DNA from 3 places in the Peribacillus sp. AS_2 genome. Region 1 is predicted to be linked to each of the others. Evidence: riboswitches for the same ligand, from Rfam matches in the RefSeq annotation. Region 1 holds a riboswitch; each other region holds the start of a gene.
What was found. Region 1 has a riboswitch for lysine ahead of OTG27_RS16180 (aspartate kinase). Riboswitches for the same ligand answer to the same signal wherever they lie in the genome.
Positions count from the first base shown of each region.

Region 1 (6,924 bases):
TTACTGGATTACGACGAATTTCCATTAGGGCGGAAATTACGTTCATATTCGGACGGTACGCTAATTCGAATTCCTCATCATAAGGAGCTGAATCCGGTGTATCTTGACGAGTGATTATAAAACGGACTGTTTTAGTCTCAGATTTAGTTTCAACCATTTTTTTGCTCCCCCTCTTTAGTGTTTCGTAGTGTAGTCACGTTTACGCGGTGCGATCAGTGATACATCAATATCTTCATAATGGAATTCAGGTGCTTGATCCAAGCCTTTGAATGTTGCCATAGTAGTTTTCATGAATTCCTCATCATTACGTTCTGGGAAATCAGGTTTGTAATGCGCTCCGCGGCTTTCATCACGGTTTAACGCACCAATTGTGATTACACGGGCCAATTGCATCATGTTTTGCAGCTGTCTAGTGAATGCAGCTCCTTGGTTACTCCATTTTGCCGTGTCATTGATGTTAATTTTCTTGTAACGTTCCATCAGCTCAAGAATCTTGTTATCCGTTTCTTTCAGCTTGTCATTGTAACGAACTACAGTAACATGCTGAGTCATCCACTCACCAAGTTCTTTGTGAAGGATGTACGCATTTTCGTTACCATCAAGAGACATGACTTCATTCCATTTCTCTTGTTCTTGTTTTTCGTACCCTTCATACAATGAAGAAGGAATGGATTCTGAAGTTTTAGCAAGGCCTTCAATATATTTAACGGCATTCGGTCCAGCGACTGAACCACCATAGATTGCAGAAAGAAGTGAGTTGGCACCAAGACGGTTACCGCCATGTTGTGAATAATCGCACTCACCTGCAGCGAATAAACCTTTGATGTTAGTCATTTGGTCATAATCAACCCAAAGTCCGCCCATGGAATAGTGAACGGCAGGGAAAATTTTCATTGGAACTTTACGAGGATCTTCACCCATGAATTTCTCGTAGATTTCAATGATTCCGCCAAGTTTAATATCAAGTAATTTAGGATCTTTATGTGATAGATCCAGGTAAACCATGTTTTCACCATTAATGCCAAGCTTCATGTTCATACATACGTCGAAGATTTCACGAGTCGCGATATCACGAGGTACCAGATTACCATAAGCAGGGTATTTTTCTTCAAGGAAATACCAAGGTTTCCCGTCTTTATATGTCCAGATACGGCCACCTTCACCACGAGCGGATTCACTCATTAGACGAAGTTTGTCATCGCCAGGGATTGCTGTCGGGTGAATTTGAATGAACTCACCATTAGCATAATTAACACCTTGCTGATAAACGATGGAAGCTGCTGAACCTGTATTGATCATTGAGTTCGTTGATTTACCGAAAATGATTCCAGGGCCGCCGCTCGCCATGATGACTGCGTCTCCAGGGAATGATTTGATTTCCATTGAAGTCAGGTTTTGTGCTACGATACCGCGTGCTGTTTGCTCATCATCGATAACAGCTCCAAGGAATTCCCAGCCTTCATATTTCGTTACAAGGCCTTCAACTTCATAACGGCGAACCTGCTCGTCCAATGCGTAAAGTAATTGCTGACCAGTTGTTGCACCGGCGAATGCTGTACGGCTATGTTGAGTGCCACCGAAACGACGGAAATCAAGAAGACCTTCCGGAGTACGGTTGAACATAACACCCATACGGTCAAACATATGAATGATTGATGGTGCTGCTTCGCACATCGCTTTAACCGGCGGTTGGTTAGCCAAGAAATCTCCGCCATAAACTGTATCGTCGAAGTGGATATATGGAGAATCCCCTTCACCTTTTGTATTTACTGCCCCGTTGATTCCGCCTTGGGCACAAACTGAGTGAGAGCGTTTAACAGGCACTAAAGAAAATAAATCAACCTGTTGTCCCAGCTCTGCTGCTTTGATCGTAGCCATTAATCCAGCTAGACCTCCACCAACGATAACTATTTTACCTTTACCCAATTCTGTCACTCCCTTATTTCCATTAGCCAAGCTATGTTTTTCCTAATTCTTATAAATGAACTCTATCTTCTTATACGAATGCGAAAATTGCGCTGATTCCGATATAAGAAAGAAGAACGAAAACGATCAATGTAAAGTAAGTCATGATTCTTTGCGATCTTGGTGAAACTGTAAGACCCCAGCTCACAGCAAATGACCATAATCCATTAGCAAAGTGGAAGATTGCCGAGATAATACCAACAATATAGAACACAATCATGAATGGACTAGAGAAAATCTCTGCCATCATGTCAAAGTTAACTTCAGCACCCATAGCTGCTTGGATTCTCGTTGCCCATATATGCCAAACAAGGAAAATCAACGTTATGATTCCAGTTAGGCGTTGTAGCATGAACATCCAGTTACGGAAGAAACTAAATCTGCCTAAATTGTTTTTTGCTGTAAAGGCAATATAGATTCCGTACACAGCATGGAAAATGAGCGGTAGATAGATGACGACCCATTCCACCAAAATCTTCACGGGCGTAAACTCAATTAAATGAACTGCCCCATTAAAAGTCTCTTCTCCTTTTGTTGCCATAAAGTTTACAGATAAATGAAAAATTAGGAATAGACCAATTGGAATTACTCCTAGAAGTGAATGAAGCCTGCGATTCCCAAACTCACGATTTTTTGCCACTAAGTGCCCCCCCTTAATTTGTGAAAAATCATGCAAAGATAAACTGGTGGCTACCTTTTATCTCCGCGTGAAAATACAGTATAGAGTCAAAAAACTCCTCTATACTTCCTTTACAATTATGTGACATGTCCATTTTACTCCTGACTTCTATGTGCGTCAAGAAAACGGATACAAGAAATCTCTTTTTCAGAATAGATTTTATTGGATTATATTGGGTATTTTTTGTTTGTCAAGATGATATTTTGAATAAATTTGTAATTTAACTATTAATATCTCGGTATAATTTATCATTTTTTTCCAATTGCTATTTAAATAAATAAAAAACAGTATAATTTGCAAAAGAAATACGTTTATAATAGATTTACAGAAAGAGGCGATAAACTATGAAAAAAAATATTGCTGCTGCGATAGAAGAAGAGATTCAAACGGAAGAAATTCAAACTGAAGAATTCAAAGTTCCAGCTTTCGGGTACGAATTAATCAGAGAAGTTCTATTGAACGATATTCTCGGAAAAGACTCTAATCAAATCCTCTATTGGGCAGGTAAACAATTAGCAAGAAAATTCCCATTGAAGGGCGATCAGGAAGTGATTGAATTTTTCCAAAGCGCTGGATGGGGTAATCTGGAAATCTTGAAGTATACGAAACACCAAATGGAATTATCCCTCACGGGTGAAATAATCAGCCGCCGCCTGGATTTACACCCTGATTGTCACTTCCAGCTTGAAGCCGGTTTCCTTGCCGAGCAGTTTTCACTGCAAAAAAAATTCCTCAGCGAATCAACGGAAGAAATCAAACGCCGCGCAAAAAAAGTGATATTCACCATCCAATGGGATCCCAGAGATCCAATCTAATGAGCCCTGAAAACAGACTTACCCTTTTTACCGGAAGTCTGTTTTTTATTGGACTCCTGACACTTAGGCTAGCACATTTGCATGCTGACCAAGTTTAAATGCTTCATGAAGGGATTCAACTGCCTTCACCATTTCCTTTTCATTGACGACGGTCGAAACTTTAATTTCCGATGTGCTGACCATTTTCACCTGGATGCCTGTATTGGCCATCACTTCAAACATTTCGGCAGCCACTCCCGGATTGGATACCATACCAGAACCGACGATGGACACTTTGGCCAATCCGCTCTCCGTTTCGACCCGGTCGAATCCCAATTGATCTTTATTATTTTCCAGCACGATCAAGGCCGCTTCCGTATCTTCACTTTTTGTGGAAAAAGATAGATTCGTCGTATCCTCGGCAGTCATGCTTTGAATGATGATGTCCACATTGATCCGGTTTTTCGCAAGCGTCGTGAAGATCGTGGATAATGCACCAAGTGATTGGGGCAAACCATATATTGTGACCCTCGTAATACTGTCTTCAAAAGCAATGCCGCGTACAATTAAGTTTTCTTCCATAGTTGCTTCCTCCTCTATGATCGTACCTGATTCTCTCTCCATGCTTGAACGGACTTCAAGCGGAATTTGATAATTCTTTGCATATTCGACAGCCCTTGGGTGAAGGACGCCCGCCCCCAGGTTGGCAAGTTCCAGCATTTCATCGTAAGAAATGGATTGGAGTTTTCGCGCGCCTTTTATGTAGCGTGGGTCCGTTGTGAAAACACCCGTTACATCTGTATAAATATCGCATCTATCCGCATTAAGCGCTGCTGCGATGGCAACTGCCGTCGTATCGGAACCGCCTCGCCCTAAGGTAGTGATTTCCCCATTTGCATCGTTACCCTGGAAACCGGCTACGACCACTATTTTCTTCTCCTGAAGCTGGGCTTGGATCCTCGTGGCATCGATGTTTAAAATCCGGGCATTCCCATGAACGGATTCCGTTTGCATGCCAGCCTGCCAGCCGGTATATGAAATGGCTTCATGTCCTTCTTCAATCAATGCCATCGTTAACAGGGAAATCGTTACCTGTTCCCCAGTCGTCAATAGCATATCCATTTCCCTCTTGCTTGGGGATCCGGAAATATCACGCGCCATGGAAACCAATTGGTCCGTTGTTTTCCCCATAGCTGAAACAACGACGACAACCTCATTTCCTTTCTCCGCTTCCTCGATTACCCGATTGGCAACATTTTTGATTTTTTCTACGCTACCGACGGATGTTCCGCCGAATTTTTGAACGATTAATGCCATCCTCATGCACCCTCTCTACTTTTTAGGCAATAAAAAAAGCAATGAGAAATATCTCATTGCTGTGGTCACATATCTTAATACTGTAATCACAGTGAGATAGCTCTCCAGGGTATAAACCCTGACAATCCGCCATTTCTTAAATGTCGGACCAGGAGGACAAGGTATGAGTCTTGTCTTCCTTCGGCGGCGTCCCCTTTCAAAACCTTTCATGGAAGCTCATACTTCTCCAGGTTTTTACTCTTGAATTCCGCACCTCTATCAGCACTTTTAAGTTGTCTAGTTAAAAATTCCTTTTAATCATAGCATAGAGATTTATCGGTAGCAAGATTATTCTTGTAATTTTCTAACGATTCCCTCGGCTACCCCTTTTGGCATACCAGCTTCAATGATTTCCTCGGCCGTCGCCTCTTTGATTTTCTTCAATGATCCAAAATGCCTTAATAATTGCTTCCTTCGCTTTTCCCCGACTCCTGGAATATCATCAAGCTGGGAGTGAACCGCATTTTTCCCGCGTAGCTGGCGATGAAACGTAATCGCGAACCGATGCACTTCATCCTGAATTCTTTGCAATAGGTAAAATTCCTGGCTCCTTGAATCAAGAGGTACAAGTTCAAGCGGATTTCCGATCATCAATTGCGAGGTCCTATGCTTTTCATCCTTAATGAGGCCTGAAAGTGGAATATCCAAGCCTAATTCATTTTCCAGAATATCCCGTACCGCTTCGACATGTCCCTTTCCGCCATCAATGATGATCAAGTCCGGAAGCGGCAGCCCTTCTTTCAATACTCGTGAATACCTTCTTCTGACCACTTCACGCATCGATTCATAATCATCAGGTCCCTGGACCGTCTTGATCTTATATTTTCGGTACTCTCTTTTTTCCGGCTTCCCATCAATGAACACGACTAAAGCGGAAACGGGGTCACTTCCCTGGATATTGGAGTTATCGAAAGCTTCAATTCGATGCGGGGTGTAGATACCCAGTTGTTTCCCGAGGTTTTCCACCGCATTGATCGTTCTTTCTTCATCCCTCTCAATCAAAGAGAATTTTTCCTGAAGGGCGATGGAGGCATTTTTATTCGCCAATTTAAGCATGTCTTTTTTCGCTCCCCGTTTCGGGTGAATCGTTTTGACACCAAGCAGCCCTTCGGCCATTTCGGCATCCACAGATTCAGGCAGCAAGATTTCCTTTGGTTTAAAGTGGTTCGTAATCTCGTAAAACTGACCGAGGAATGTAAGAAGTTCCTGTTCGGGTTCATCGTAGACCGGAAAAAGCGAAACATCCCTTTCTATCAATTTACCCTGCCGGACAAAAAATACCTGAACGCACATCCAGCCTTTATCATAGGCAAAGCCAAAAACATCCCTGTCGATGAAATCGGTCGTCATCATTTTCTGCTTCTCCATCGTAATATCGATGTGGGCAATCTTGTCACGGAACTCCTTGGCCCTCTCGAAATCGAGTTCTTCCGATGCCTCCAGCATTTTTTCAGTCAGTTCTTTTTTTATTTCAGTATGCCCGCCGTTCAAGAACCGGTTGATATCATCGACCATTTTTTTATATTCCTGTTCCTCTACATCATATACACATGGGGCCAGGCACTGACCAAGGTGATAGTAGAGACAAACGCGATCCGGTAACGTATTGCATTTTCTTAGGGGATAGATGCGGTCGAGCAATTTTTTCGTTTCGTTAGCTGCAAATGCATTCGGATAAGGACCGAAATATTTCCCTTTGTCTTTTTTGACTTTTCGCGTAATGATTAGACGCGGGTGGCGTTCCGCAGTCAGCTTGATGAAAGGATACGTCTTATCATCCTTTAGCATGACATTATATTTTGGGTCATGTTTTTTGATTAAGTTCAACTCTAAAATAAGAGCCTCGATATTGGAAGAGGTGACAATGTATTCGAAATCCTCAATCTCGTTCACGAGTCGAAATGTTTTACCGTCGTGAGATCCCGTAAAATAAGAGCGGACACGATTTTTCAACACTTTCGCTTTGCCTACATATATGATCGTTCCCTGACGATCTTTCATTAAATAACAACCAGGTTGATCGGGAAGAAGGGCAAGTTTATTCTTTATTTGTTGATTCATGCATTCAGCCTCCTGTTCTCCCTTTTTTACAATCATTATATATCAAGATAGCGAAAAAAGCTTCAAGTC
Region 1 is NZ_JAPTGA010000008.1:172,270-179,193, reverse strand. Features, by position in the region: gene sdhB (succinate dehydrogenase iron-sulfur subunit) at 1-157, opposite strand, end outside; gene sdhA (succinate dehydrogenase flavoprotein subunit) at 175-1,926, opposite strand; gene OTG27_RS16190 (succinate dehydrogenase cytochrome b558 subunit) at 1,997-2,605, opposite strand; gene OTG27_RS16185 (YslB family protein) at 2,989-3,459, shown strand; gene OTG27_RS16180 (aspartate kinase) at 3,523-4,755, opposite strand; lysine riboswitch at 4,845-5,021, opposite strand; gene uvrC (excinuclease ABC subunit UvrC) at 5,083-6,855, opposite strand.

Region 2 (6,924 bases), on a different contig from region 1:
ATTTCCATTTTGCATATGCTTCTTGATGATTTTCTTGAAATTCTCATCCACATCTTTTTTTTCAGGAAAAGCCACGTCCCTTGGTTCTTTATAAGCCCCTTTAACAAGCCTTAAATTCGGATGGTATTCATCCAGCTCTTCAATATCCCTCTCAGTACGATACAGATAAGCTTGAACGACAGTCCCCAATTCATTATATTCAGACTTCAAGGTTTTGAATACATCCAAAGTCGGCTGACAGCGCGGAAAATCTTCCATATCAAGCGTCACGAAAACTCGATGGGCTTTAGCTTCATCCAAGATTCTCCGCATGTTATTCATTACGACTTGTTCGGACACATCCAAGCCCATCGAGGTCAGCTTCAGGGATAACTGTGAGTCCAGTTCATTTGTGCCAATCATCCGGATGGCTTCGATGCACTCTTCTGCCATCTTCCCTGCTTCTTGTTCATCTTCAATGAATTCACCCAAATAATCAATGGTGACAGCAAGCCCCTTCCGGTTAAGTTCAGCAATCACATTACATGCCATATCCAAGGATTCTCCTGCCACGAAGCGAGATGCACCAAACCGCAGCCCGTATTTTTTCGCTGCCTGTGTCATAGCTTTATTCTTTGATAAAAAAAGGAATAGATTTTTCAAAACCCTTTCCATCTGCATTCCCCTCCAAATCATTTTGGAAAATAGATGCACAAGATTATTTTACCATTTAATTCATTTTTCAGATATTTAGAATCAAGAATAAAAAATTTCATGAAGGGAAAATTAAGCCCGATTAAAGAACACATGAGGAGGTAGAATGATGGAACAGCAAAATTCGTTTAATAGCCAACAGCAGTCGACCGGCTTTATGAAACAGCCGCCGGAGATGGTTTCGGTGAAAGATAGCTTATACTTAACCGATATGCTTGCATGGAATCTGAATGCAGTTAAAAAAGCACATTTTTTTGCCACACAATGTAAGGACCCGCAAATCATTGATGCGTTAAATCGGTGCGGACTCATGCATCAACGCCATTACGATACCATTTTGAAACATTTGAACCCGGACCAAAATCAGAGTCAACAACAATATCAATAAAGGAGGGTTCTTGATGCCCAATGAAAACAAAGTCCAAAACCCTGAATCTCCCGTGGCAAAAACACCGCAAATGAATGACAGGGATTTTATAAATGATATGCTCACAACTGAAAAGTACTTTTGTAACTCCCTTTCCGTTGCCCTGCATGAAATGAGCAATCAAGCATTATTCCAAGACATTTTCTCAATTTCCAAAGAAAATCAGGAGATGCAGCGTGAACTCTATAACCTTATGTTCGAAAAAGGCTGGTATAGTTTAGAAAAGGCGCAAGCTTCCAGCTTAAGCCAATCGCATCAACAATTTTCCGGTTATAAAAATCAATTTCCATCTGGAACGAATATTCAATAAACAAACATTCAGGGGGGTGGATTCTGCTCCTTTTGTTTTTTTGCTACAAATAAAGCCGGCCCATCGGGGGCCGGCTTTATTATTAGATATCCGTGGAAAACATATACTTCTTATAGTGATACCGAATGCTGAATATTAGGCCCATCGCCATCATGTTCCCCATGAGCGAGCTTCCTCCATAACTGACAAATGGAAGCGGAATCCCCGTAATCGGCAAAAGGCCTACAGTCATGCCGATATTTTGAAAAACGTGGAACGTCAACATGCTTATAACGCCAACACAGATATATGTATAGAAGTTATTTTTCGTGTCCATTCCCGTTTTGGTTATGTGGTAAATCAATAGGAAAAACAAGGAAATGATGATACTTGATCCGATGAAGCCGAATTCTTCACCGATGATGCTAAAAATGAAATCCGAATGACTCTCAGGCAAATACACTTCCCTCGAACCGATTCCCTTGCCCGTTGTCTGACCGGAGCCAATGGCCAGTAAGGATCTTGTTAGGTGATACCCTTCGGAGCTGGCATAATTATATGGATCCAGCCAAGAATAGATACGTCCGAATTGATAGGTTTTTACCCCTAAGTATTTTACCAGGATCTCCGGCTTCCAAATAACAAAGTAAAGGACCGTTGAAGCGACTACAATTCCTCCCGAAACGATTGGCAGCAGGATCTTCCATGATATCCCTGATATGAAAATCATTCCGAGCATGATTGACATGATGACAAGCGAGGTGCCCAAATCCGGCTGTTGCATGATTAACATTAAGGGCGCACCGGTCACAAGACCGATTTTAATAAGCAGCCAAATATCCGTTTGAATCGTTTTCAGCGTGTTTTTTAGATGATGGTTCGATATGACATTGGCTAGAGCCAAAATCAGGAAAACCTTCATGAACTCCGATGGCTGAATCGAACCGATTCCCGGAATGATGAACCAACTTTTCGCACCATTCCGGACAGGAACGATGCTTTCCGGCATAATGATCAGCAAAAATAGCAAAAACAATCCGAATCCATAGGCGTACCAAGAGATTTTTTTCAGTTGGTCCGAATCCAGTGTAATGAACCCTAATACGATTCCAATCCCCACTATATACCAAAAAATTTGTTTAATTAAGAAGTTTTCAGCATACTGTCCAGTCGTTTGGGCACTATAGATTGCCAGGCAGCTTCCAACGCATAATAACAGCAATATTGTGACCAAAGAAAAATCTATTCGAGATGAAAATTTATTTTGTTCTTCCATACTTAACTCTCCCTTAAAAAGGCTCCTGCGATACATCTATAAATACACTTATTCATTATACTTTAAACAAATAAAATCACAACTATATAGAAGAATAGTTTACAGGCTTCATGGAGTTATTTACATGAAGCCTGCAGGCATGGGAGCTATGCGTGTGATTCCTTTGATTTTCTCCGTTTCAGCAATAGGCTGACCAATCCATTGCCTGGGGAGAAGAGAAAGGCCAATCCGAATAATATGGCGGCCGACCCTACCATGCAACCTGATATCGAGGCAGCCAAAATGGTGGCTGAATAGTAGCCGATGACGGAACTTAGCACCCCGACCCCGATACTGACCAATATCATGCGGCTTAGAACGGTCTGACAGCAGATAGGCCGTTGCCGCAGGTATGATGAGCATTCCAACTACTAAAATGGAACCTACACTATCAAAAGAAGCAACAGTTGTCAGTGAAATGAGGCTCATCAATAAGTAATGAAAGAACAGTACAGGAATTCCCATCGCGGCAGCAAGTGCCGGATCAAATGAAACGAGTTTAAACTGTTTGAAGAAAAGGAAAATCAGTATGAGGTTCAGGATAAAACAACTGCCGACTATCCAAACAGCTTTTGGTCCAGCCTCGATTCCCCCGATTGTCATCGTGTTCCACGGAGTATAGGCTATTTCCCCATAAAGGACATGTTCCAGGTCAAAATCTATTTGTTGCTTATCAAATCCATCAGCAATGACTTTTACACACAGCAAAAGCTGTCAGGAGGCTCCACTAGGCAGCTTCCTGACAGTCAGTCATTCCGTATGATGAAGTTTTATTTATATTGTGGAGTTTTACTGGTGAATATAAACTAGGGGGAGCTTTTTCTGGACGACGTGAAATTCACGAGTAAATGCGCGGATTTCACGAGTAAAGTGGCAAAACTCACGAGTAAATGTGTGAAATTCACGAGTAAAGGGCCAAAATTCACGAGTAAACGCGGTTTCCACGCATGAAGCCGCGGACTTCTTGACGGGCATTGCCACTCATTTCTCCTGTTTCAAGGAAATGGCCAAGTACGCAAATCCCAATTCGATTCCGCAAAGCAAAAACAGGGTGATTAAAGTTTGGAACATCATGTTTTCCTCCTCCTCTAAGACTTAGACCAATCTTAAAGGATGAAACCAATACCATAACAAGACCCTATTTGCAGAAATCTTTAGCAGTCCCCACTGTTCCCTTGCCCTGAAATGGGTTTCATACTGTACAATATAAAAAAAGAAAAACGGTGATACCATGACAAATATTAAAGAAATAGCTCAATGTGCTGGTGTATCTGTCTCAACAGTGTCTCGTGTATTGAATGATCATCCTTATGTAAGCCCCGATAAAAGAAAGAGCGTCCTAGAAGCGATCAATCGTTTGAATTATACGAGAAACATCAACGCCATCCATCTTTCAAAAGGGAAAACCAATCTTATCGGCGTCATCATCCCCTTCAACAATCACCCATATTACGGGGCAATCGTTAACGGAATCACAAAACAGGCAAATGCAATTGGCTGTCATATCGTCATCTTTCAAACAAATTATGACAGGGAGAAAGAGATCCAGGCTTTTAATATGCTGCAAATGAAGCAGCTCGATGGCATTATCGTTTGTTCAAGGATTTCGGAAATGAAAATCCTCTTGGATTATCAAAAATACGGACCGATTATTTTATGTGAAGATACCGCCCAGGCTGAATTCTCATCCATCAGCATTGATCATTATGCAGCTTTCTCCTGTGCCCTTGAGTACGTGATTGCTAAAGGATATAAGAAAATCGGATACAGCCTCGGCCGTAAAAAGAGCAGAAACAGTTCCCATCGTACAAAGGCCTTTAACGATATCATGAGTAAACATCAACTGATAAACAATAAAGAATGGCTGTTTGAAGGCAGTTATCACATTAAGGACGGTGAACAATTGTTTCAGGAATGGAATTCGATGATGGATAAACCTGAAGCCATCATCATCACGAATGATGACACGGCGGCGGGCTTCATTCTTACCGCTAAGAAATCGGGTATAAGGGTACCGGAAGATGTGGCCATTCTTGGCTTCAATAATGATAGCCTTGGCGAAATGCTCGACATCACGACCATTTCCTTACCGCTGGAATGGATCGGGAAAATGGCAGTGGATCTCTTTGAGAATCCTGAAGAGGTCAAACATGTAAAACTGGACTATGCCCTAATAAAAAGGAAAACCGTTTAGTTATCAGGATGTGCTATATTTTAGTACATCGTCACTTGATTCCTCCTTACAGCCATCATTCATTAACTAGGAAAAAATAACCACATAAAATAATCATTGCGATATCCCAGAAGTTATTTTATAATTTTGATATAGTAAAGTTTACTCAATTACTAGCAATCTATTAGCGATTGCATGAATTTCATGAGTACAGTCGTACGACGTCACCTACAAGCTGACGCCAACGATTTTAGAAAATTGAATACTTCCTCATTTACCGATGAGTTAGAGGCTGCAGCTTATAAAAGTAAAACGGACGAGATTCTGGAAAATTAAAGACTCCGTTTGAAAGGATAAGTTGCCGAAGTTAGGGTATATTCCATGTATATTCTCGCTGGCGGTGTTACCGAATAGGAACACCACTGTCACGTTTTTTCAAAAAAGCGTGGGGAGCTATCTTCGGAAGGATAAACGGGTTTATTATAAACAGCCGTCGATCTTTTTCGACTGCTGTTTTTTTATTTTTCGTTCCCTTCCAATAAAAAGGAGTGTAACATCAATTGTCAAATTCACAATCACCATCAAGCCCTACTGAATTGAAAAGGAGCCTGAAAGCGCGTCATTTAATGATGATTTCATTAGGTGGAACGATTGGAACAGGTTTATTTTTAGCTAGTGGCGGGGCCATTCATTCAGCCGGTCCCGGCGGTGCCTTGGTGGCATACGCGGTCATCGGCATCATGGTTTATTACTTAATGACAAGTCTTGCAGAAATGGCAGCGTTCATGCCAGTGGCCGGTTCATTCCGTGTCTATGCATCCAAATTCGTCGATCCGTCCTTCGGTTTTGCGATTGGTTGGAACTACTGGTATAACTGGGCAATCACCATTGCCGCTGAATTGGCAGCCGTTGTCTTAATTATGAAGTTCTGGTTCCCGGATAGCCCTTCATTTATCTGGAGTGCCATTGCGTTAATCACTATGTTTCTTATCAATTACATGTCCGTTAAAGGTTTCGGGGAAACAGAATTCTGGTTTGCCATGATCAAGGTCGTGACAGTCGTCATTTTCTTGATTACGGGTGTTCTGATCATTCTCGGAATCATGGGTGGGAATGACCCAATCGGTTTTTCCAATTTCACAATGGGCGAAGGTCCCTTTAACGGAGGGTTCTTCACGATTCTAGGCGTATTCATGGCTGCCGGCTTTTCATTCCAAGGAACGGAATTGCTTGGAGTGACTGCTGGGGAAAGTGAGGATCCAGAAAAAAATATCCCTAAAGCAATCAGATCCGTTTTCTGGCGCATCCTCTTGTTCTATATCCTTGCAATTTTCGTTATTGGAATGATCATTCCGTTTACGGATTCACGTTTATTGAGTCAAGATGTTGCCGTAAGTCCATTCACGCTTGTATTTGAACGGGCCGGCCTTGCATTTGCTGCATCCATCATGAACGCGATCATTTTATCATCCGTACTCTCTGCGGGTAACTCTGGCATGTATGCTTCAACCCGTATGTTATGGGACTTGGCACGTGATGGGAAAGCACCGAAATTCCTAGGCAAGTTAGATAAAAGAGGAGTGCCGGTGAATGCACTTATCGTGACTTCCTTAGTTGGCTGTGTTGCATTCTTAGCTTCATTTTTCGGGGACGGCGTCGTTTATATCTGGTTATTGAACGCTTCAGGCATGGCAGGATTCGTCACTTGGGTAGGGATTGCGATTGCCCATTATCGGTTCCGCAAAGCCTATGCAGCTCAAGGCCTTGATATGAATGCTCTACCATTCCGGGCAAAAGGCTTCCCATTCGGGCCTATATTCGCACTTGTCCTTTGTATTATCATTATCATCGGACAAGGCTATCAGGCTTTCAGCAGCGATGGGATCGACTGGAATTCAATGTTCGTTTCCTACATTGGCTTGATTCTATTTTTCGTCCTATGGTTCGGCTATAAAATTAAGCATAAAACGAAAATCATTCCGCCAGAGGAATGTGACCTTAAATCAAAATAATACGCAAAGGACCTG
Region 2 is NZ_JAPTGA010000001.1:417,847-424,770, reverse strand. Features, by position in the region: gene OTG27_RS01970 (proline dehydrogenase) at 1-654, opposite strand, end outside; gene OTG27_RS01965 (hypothetical protein) at 803-1,081, shown strand; gene OTG27_RS01960 (spore coat protein) at 1,095-1,430, shown strand; gene OTG27_RS01955 (FtsW/RodA/SpoVE family cell cycle protein) at 1,513-2,685, opposite strand; gene OTG27_RS01950 (metal ABC transporter permease) at 2,806-3,432, opposite strand; gene OTG27_RS01945 (hypothetical protein) at 3,514-3,705, opposite strand; gene OTG27_RS01940 (LacI family DNA-binding transcriptional regulator) at 3,956-4,918, shown strand; lysine riboswitch at 5,176-5,361, shown strand; gene OTG27_RS01935 (amino acid permease) at 5,458-6,909, shown strand.
Region 2: it holds a riboswitch for lysine, as region 1 does, so the genes downstream of both, OTG27_RS01935 (amino acid permease) here and OTG27_RS16180 (aspartate kinase) in region 1, are expected to answer to the same signal.

Region 3 (6,924 bases), on a different contig from region 1:
TATTATGATTTGTGCAGACGCATATAACAAAGATATTGCTTGCACCTTATCTGAAAAAGGAGCAGAAATATTACTTGCACCGTCTTCTTGGGGTCCCGGATTACATGGTCCGGAGGGAGAATGGGAACAAAGGTCACTAGAAACAGGGCTGCCCGTAATAGTCTGTAATCGTACTGGCGAAGACGAAACGGTCCGTTTTTGGGATGCAGAAAGCATGATCATAAAAAATGGTGTACCCCTCCTGACTCATAAATCAAAACAATCAGCCATACTTACCTTTGAATGGGATTTACAAAGCATGGATTTACTATCCACTCATTTCGACATCGAGTACATATAATGAGAACTGCACCAACTCTTGTTGATAAAGGGTGCGCCAGTTTCTTATGGAACGATACATGAGGAGATAACAAATGGATGGTGGTACATCGCCTCACGGTAACTCCATCGAAAAAAGCCTATCTCTTGTGAGGGTTTTTGATTTGTAAGAGGGAGATAAAGCTAAACAAATGAAAATCCACTTTCAATAATCCTTGAAAAAAGTCAAATTATTCACTTTTAGTTTGTAGGCCGCATTCCTCCGTTGGAGAATGCGGCCTTTTCAATAAATAATTGCAAGCAAATAACAACAATTCTAATCGGGTTTAATACCCTCGGTTCCGATCTACCATTCCACTTAATGGTTGTTCACTTGAAAATCGACTTAAATTTTCTATGAAAAAGCTGCTCACTTCGTTAATCGTACTTGGTCCTGACAGGTGGGAAGTGACAAACACATTCGGCATGGACCAGAAGGCATGTTCTTTTGGCAACGGTTCTGTCTCAAATACATCGAGGACTGCTCCCTGTAGATGCCCTGCTCGCATGACAGATAGTAAATCCCCTTCATCTATCAATGCTCCGCGGCCAACGTTGATAAGGTAAGCGTTGGACTTCATAGCTAAAAGAAGGTCCTGGTTAATGATATGATAAGTGGAATCCGTTAAAGGAAGGGTCAGGACCAAATAATCCAGATCTTTTACAAATTCACCCCATTGGTCTGGAGTAAAGTGGAGATCCACGAGTGTTGCTTGTTTTCCACTAAAGCTTAACCCATGCACATTCATTTCAAATGCCCGGGCTTTACGTACAAGTTCAGCGCCAATCGATCCAAGTCCAGCCACCCCGATTGTTTTCCCCTTTAGAGTTTCAGAAATGAAAGGATCCCATCTCCGCTCCAATTGCGATTGTCTCATCCGAGGACCGTCTTTCACTATGTCCAAGAGAAACGAAAATACATATTCAGAGATGTAAGCACCAAATTGGTCAATAATTCGAGTTATTGTAATGTTTTGAGGTATCGATTTGTCTGCAATCAAATCATTGACCCCGGCTCCCATTGATTGAAACCAGCGAACAGATGAGGCAACTGGTTTACATAGTAATTGCGTCGGGAAATTCCATCCCAAAATAACTTCAGTGCCGGGTAAATATTTTTCTGCTTCCTCCAAAGTTTTCGCTGTCTTTACCGATATAAACCCACTATTTCGGATTTGATCAGCATATGCATCGACCTCTGACTTAATAGGACTAAATACAAGAATGCTTGGTTTGTGTGTACCCCCCATTGGCTCTCTCCTTATGATTCTTTATATATAGTATAAATTCTTTCTCCTGAGTCGTACATGGATAAAAAAACAGTGCATTTCTTTCGAGTATGCACTGCTTTTTAAAATTTCTCCAGAATCATTCGTTTTATTTATTTAATTAAATGGTTTCTGCGTTACTAGGCTGTAGAACTATTTGCAGTGCTCTTTCTTCTTCATCGTTAAAAGGGATCAATGGTAAGCGGACACCTCCAACATGTACCCCCCGCATATTTAATGCAGATTTTACTGGTCCCGGGCTTGGTGCAGCAAATAATGCTTTCATGATTGGAAGAAGTGTACGATGTGCAGCGGCAGCGCCAAGGACATCACCATTTTTAAAGCTATTGATCATTTCTTGCATTTCATTACCAATTATGTGTGAAGAAACCGAAACAACGCCTGTTCCACCGATGGCTAAAACCGGTAATGTCAACCCATCATCGCCGCTGTACAAAGTAAAATCACTAGTTGTTTTGCTTATGATTTGTGCCATGGCATCCAAGTCACCGCTTGCTTCTTTTACTGCCACGATATTGTTGATTTTTGAGAGGCTGACAATCGTCTCCACTGACATGTTTACAACACTTCGACCTGGAATATTATAAAGCATTACCGGTAATGATGTTGAATGGGCTATAGCGCTAAAGTGCTGAAATAGTCCTTCTTGAGACGGCTTGTTATAGTAGGGGGTGACGAGCATGATTCCGTCGACTCCTGCTGCCTCCGCTTGCTTTGTTAAGCTGATGGAAGCTCTCGTGTTATTTGAGCCGGTTCCAGCTATGACTGGAACTCTTCCATCAACAACATCTACAACAAATTTGAATAAATCTATTTTCTCTTCTTGAGTTAAGGTAGGGGACTCTCCAGTTGTACCGGCTATTACTAATCCATCAGAACCATTAGCAATCAAATGGTTTACTAAAGTTCTCGTAGCATTAAAATCAACCTCTTCATTATGATTGAACGGGGTAACCATTGCGGTTAAAACTTGGCCAAAATTCATAACTTCACACCCTTTTGTATAATTTTTAAAAATATTCAGAGGTGGTTAGGGCCATTCAGGAGTAAACGCAAAAAAGCAACAACGAGGATTCGCTGCTGCAGTAGAAACAATATTTACTAAAAAATGTTTCCGCGCATAAGATAGCCCTCCATATAGTTTCCTATATGACAGTCCTGTATTTATTCAATAGCAGAACCAGCTTCAAGAACATGAGATTCTTTCCGCTTCGGCAAATTCCCCTTTCCACAATAGTCATAGGATCTCATTCTCCTCAAAATGTGTACTAATGGTCTTTGCTCCTCTATCCTCACTTCAAAAAAATTTGAAGTAAGAAAATATTTAATTGATTGTAATATAACAGGGAATCCCTTCTGTTGCAAGCCTAATTATGAAGTTTTTTAAGAATGCTAGAAATCTATGGGGAATGGCTAGAGTATTGGGGTGGATTCATCTTTATTCGTTATAGGCTGAACAAATATTCAATGGACGAGGGAGTAGTAGACAATACAACTCCCTTTAATGATTCTTTTTCATTTATCCGATTAAAACTCACTGATAATTTATTGAAAATTACAGTTGGCCGCTAATTTTAATCAGTAATTTCAACTAAGTATTCGTGCGTATAAAATCCTACCATTCGTTAATAATATCCATATCTTACAATCAAAGGAGTGGAGTCTATTGAAAAGATATTCATTCTTTAAAAAGCAAGAAAATCATAAATCTACAGACTTCACTGATGTACTCGAACATCTGCAAAAGTCCAAGGACTTCACAAGCTTTACACTCAATTTTGAAAATGAAATATACTGTGTATCTTTTTTCGATACATTAATTGATAAAGATATAATGCATAGAGACCTCCTTCCTTTTTTACATACAAATTCTTCAACTCTGGAGGAGCTTGTACACAACTTACCAATAGAGGGGCTTGTTTTCACAAAAAATCCTGCTGAACTACAAAGTCAGCTGTTAATGGGTTATATAGCCATAACATTAAATAATCAATCTGATCAGGCAGTTTTAGTTAAAGCAGCAAATAACACTTCCAGGCAAGTTACACTGCCAGAGGTAGAGTTCAGTGTTGTCGGTCCGAAAGAGGCACTGGTCGAATCACTTGATACGAATTTATATTTAATCCGAAAACGGCTTCCTATTGCAGAACTTGCTGTTGAAGAAATTATTGTTGGGAAGTTATCCAAAACAAGAGTAGCAGTGCTTCATATAGAAGGAATTGCAAATAAGGAGAATGTAGAAACCGTCATACAGCGCATATCTGATTTAAGGGTTAACCAAATAATTGATAGCTCCTATATTTCACAAATGATTGAAGATAATAAAAATTCTCCTTTTCCTCAATTTATCGATACGGAACGACCTGATCGATTGGCTGCGGTACTAGGAGAAGGCAAAGTAGTGATCTTGGTGGATGGAGCTCCACATGGCTTACTTGGGCCCTCCACATTCTTTGAATACTTTGCGGCATTCGAAGATTATTTTCTCAACTGGACGATTGCCTCATTCTTTAGGCTTATTCGTTTTTTTGCTGTATTGTTTTCCATCCTAATGACCCCCATATATGTCGCAGTTCTCACTTATCATTATGAGTTGATTCCAAAGGATTTAGTCAGTACGCTTGTGATTTCTCGTAGCGGAATTCCATTTCCACCGATTTTAGAAGCATTAATCTTGGAATTAGCTATCGAACTTCTCAGGGAGGCAGGAGCTAGACTGCCGACTAAAGTAGGTCAAACAATAGGTATCGTAGGTGGTATTGTAATTGGGACGGCATCTGTTGAAGCAGGGCTAACGAGTAATGTATTATTAATTCTTGTTGCATTGTCGGCTCTTGGTTCTTTTACTACACCTGTTTATCAAATGGGTAATACCATTCGCTTAATTCGATTTCCTCTCCTGCTCATGGCTTATTTTTTAGGATTATTGGGTATAGCTATCAGTTTCTGTTTTTTGCTTGTGCATTTACTGAGGATAAGTTCCTTAGGGAGGCCATTTCTTGAACCATTATATCCGCCAAGGATTTATGATATGCGGGATGCCTTGATTCGTTTACCATTTTTTCTTCAGGCTAAACGTCCAATTGAGGTTCAGACGGAAGACACTGTTCGGTTAGAACCCAAAGAAGATTCTAAAGACTAAGTGAGAGTGGAGGTTTCTTACATGAACGATAAAAGTGATCAAATCTCACCATTTCTAGTCTATTTTTTAATCGTTAAAATTCAGATAGGTGTAGGGGTCCTGGGATTTCAAAGGATAATTATTCAATCTGCTGGCCATGATGCTTGGATGGCGGTCATTATAAGTGGTATAGTCTTTTCTTTGGGTATTTGGGGTATGTACAAGCTATTAAATCGCCACGATATGGACTTAATAGGCATACAGAAACGACTTTTTGGAAAGTGGCTTGGCGGTTTACTAAATATCATCTGGATACTGTATTGGCTGATGGTGGGTATTTCTGTTTTAAGATCCTATCTTGAAATCGTTCAATCATGGGTATTCCCCCAAATTAACACATGGATGGTGACCTCCATATTTGCTTTATTAATTTATTATGTGGTTTTAGGTGGGTTTAGAGTGGTCGCCGGTATTTGCTTTTTAGGGATCAGTATCCCTTCTTATTTAATTCTAACTTTTTATTTCCCGCTGGAATTCACACATTTTCGCAACCTATTGCCCATTTGGGATCATTCTCTTAAAGACATGGCCCTTGCATCTAAGCAAATGTCATATAGCTATTTAGGCGTTTCCACTTTAATAATGTATTATCCATTGGTTAAGCATCGTAAAAGTACACAAAAGTGGGCGCAACTAGGAAATCTTACTTCTGTTTTCCTTTATTTATGCCTAACGATCCTGACAATAGGGTATTACAGTGAAGACCAAATCAGTAGATATATTTGGGCAACTTTGTCCTTTTGGGGAATTGTACAAATGCCTTTCGTTGAACGGTTTGAGTACATAGGAATCGCTACATGGATCTTAGTTTTAGTACCTAGTGTATGTCTCTATATGTGGGTTTCGGCAAGGGGGATTTCACAATATTTTAAAATGAAGCAGAAAACAATTTATGCTCTACTATTAATTTTATTGGTTGTGATGACAAATCTGATTAAAGGCAGGGGAATGATTAATCAATATGTGGATTACATTTCAAATTTAGGTTTGGTTTTGGAAATTCCTTATGTCTTATTTCTGGTTTGTTTATCCACTGTCATGTCAAATAAAAAGGAAGATAAGAAATGAGAGTTTTATTCGCGAAATTGGCCCTGATACTTCTTTTAATTAGTGTTCTCTCAGGCTGCATGGGGGTGGATAGCAAAGTTCTCGATGAAATAAATTTGGCAACAGCCATCGGATATGATTATGTCGATAAGACTCATTTCGAAGCGATCGCTGTAACACCTCTTTATTATCCTGATAAAACCATTAACAATATTACCTATAGTTCGAAATCATCACTTAGTAAAGACGTGCGAGATGAGATGAATCAGCAATCTGAAAGACCTATCTTTAGTGGGAAATTAGAGGTGGTCTTATACGAAAAAAGGCTTGCGAAACAAGGGGTATTCTATCTAATCGATACATTAATCAGAGACCCTTCAATTGGAACTACTTTAAAACTCGGCATTGTCGAAGGAAGTTCAAAGGATGTGTTAGGCACCCAGTTTGGCAACATAGATAAAGGAATTTATTTATCAAATACAATTGAGCAAAATATAAAAATGGGTATGCTGCCTAGAACTAACCTTCATCTTTTTTTGTATGCTCATTACTCTGAAGGAATGGACCCATTCTTACCCATCGTAAAAGCTTTGGATGGGAAAGTTTATATTAAAGGAAATGCCATGTTTAATAGTAAAGGGCAATACGTGTATCAGACTAAGAGCCGTGAAAATGTTATTTTCAAAATGCTATATGAAAATACAACAAGCAAGGAAGGGTTCTCTACAAAAATTGAAGGGAGAGAATTTGCTTCCGTCAACAATATAAAAACAAAAAGGTCTTATAAGATTTCAAAGCCGATGACAGATACTCCTATAACGATCGATCTCGAGATAAAGGCAATATTGCGAGAATATACCGGTGATGAAGTAACTCCTAAAATGATTAAAATTATAGAAGATAAAATGTCCAAAGATGTGAAGGAACGCTCGGGAAAATTAGTGAGGAATTTTCAAAAACTACATGTTGATCCCCTGGGGATTGGCGAACAAGTACGCACGAGGACTAGAAGCTGGGATAAGAAAAAATGGGATGAAATTTATAGTTCTA
Region 3 is NZ_JAPTGA010000016.1:11,468-18,391, forward strand. Features, by position in the region: gene OTG27_RS22265 (carbon-nitrogen hydrolase family protein) at 1-340, shown strand, start outside; gene OTG27_RS22270 (D-2-hydroxyacid dehydrogenase) at 645-1,607, opposite strand; gene dapA (4-hydroxy-tetrahydrodipicolinate synthase) at 1,747-2,631, opposite strand; lysine riboswitch at 2,765-2,943, opposite strand; gene OTG27_RS22280 (spore germination protein) at 3,313-4,788, shown strand; gene OTG27_RS22285 (GerAB/ArcD/ProY family transporter) at 4,810-5,895, shown strand; gene OTG27_RS22290 (Ger(x)C family spore germination protein) at 5,892-6,924, shown strand, end outside.
Region 3: it holds a riboswitch for lysine, as region 1 does, so the genes downstream of both, dapA (4-hydroxy-tetrahydrodipicolinate synthase) here and OTG27_RS16180 (aspartate kinase) in region 1, are expected to answer to the same signal.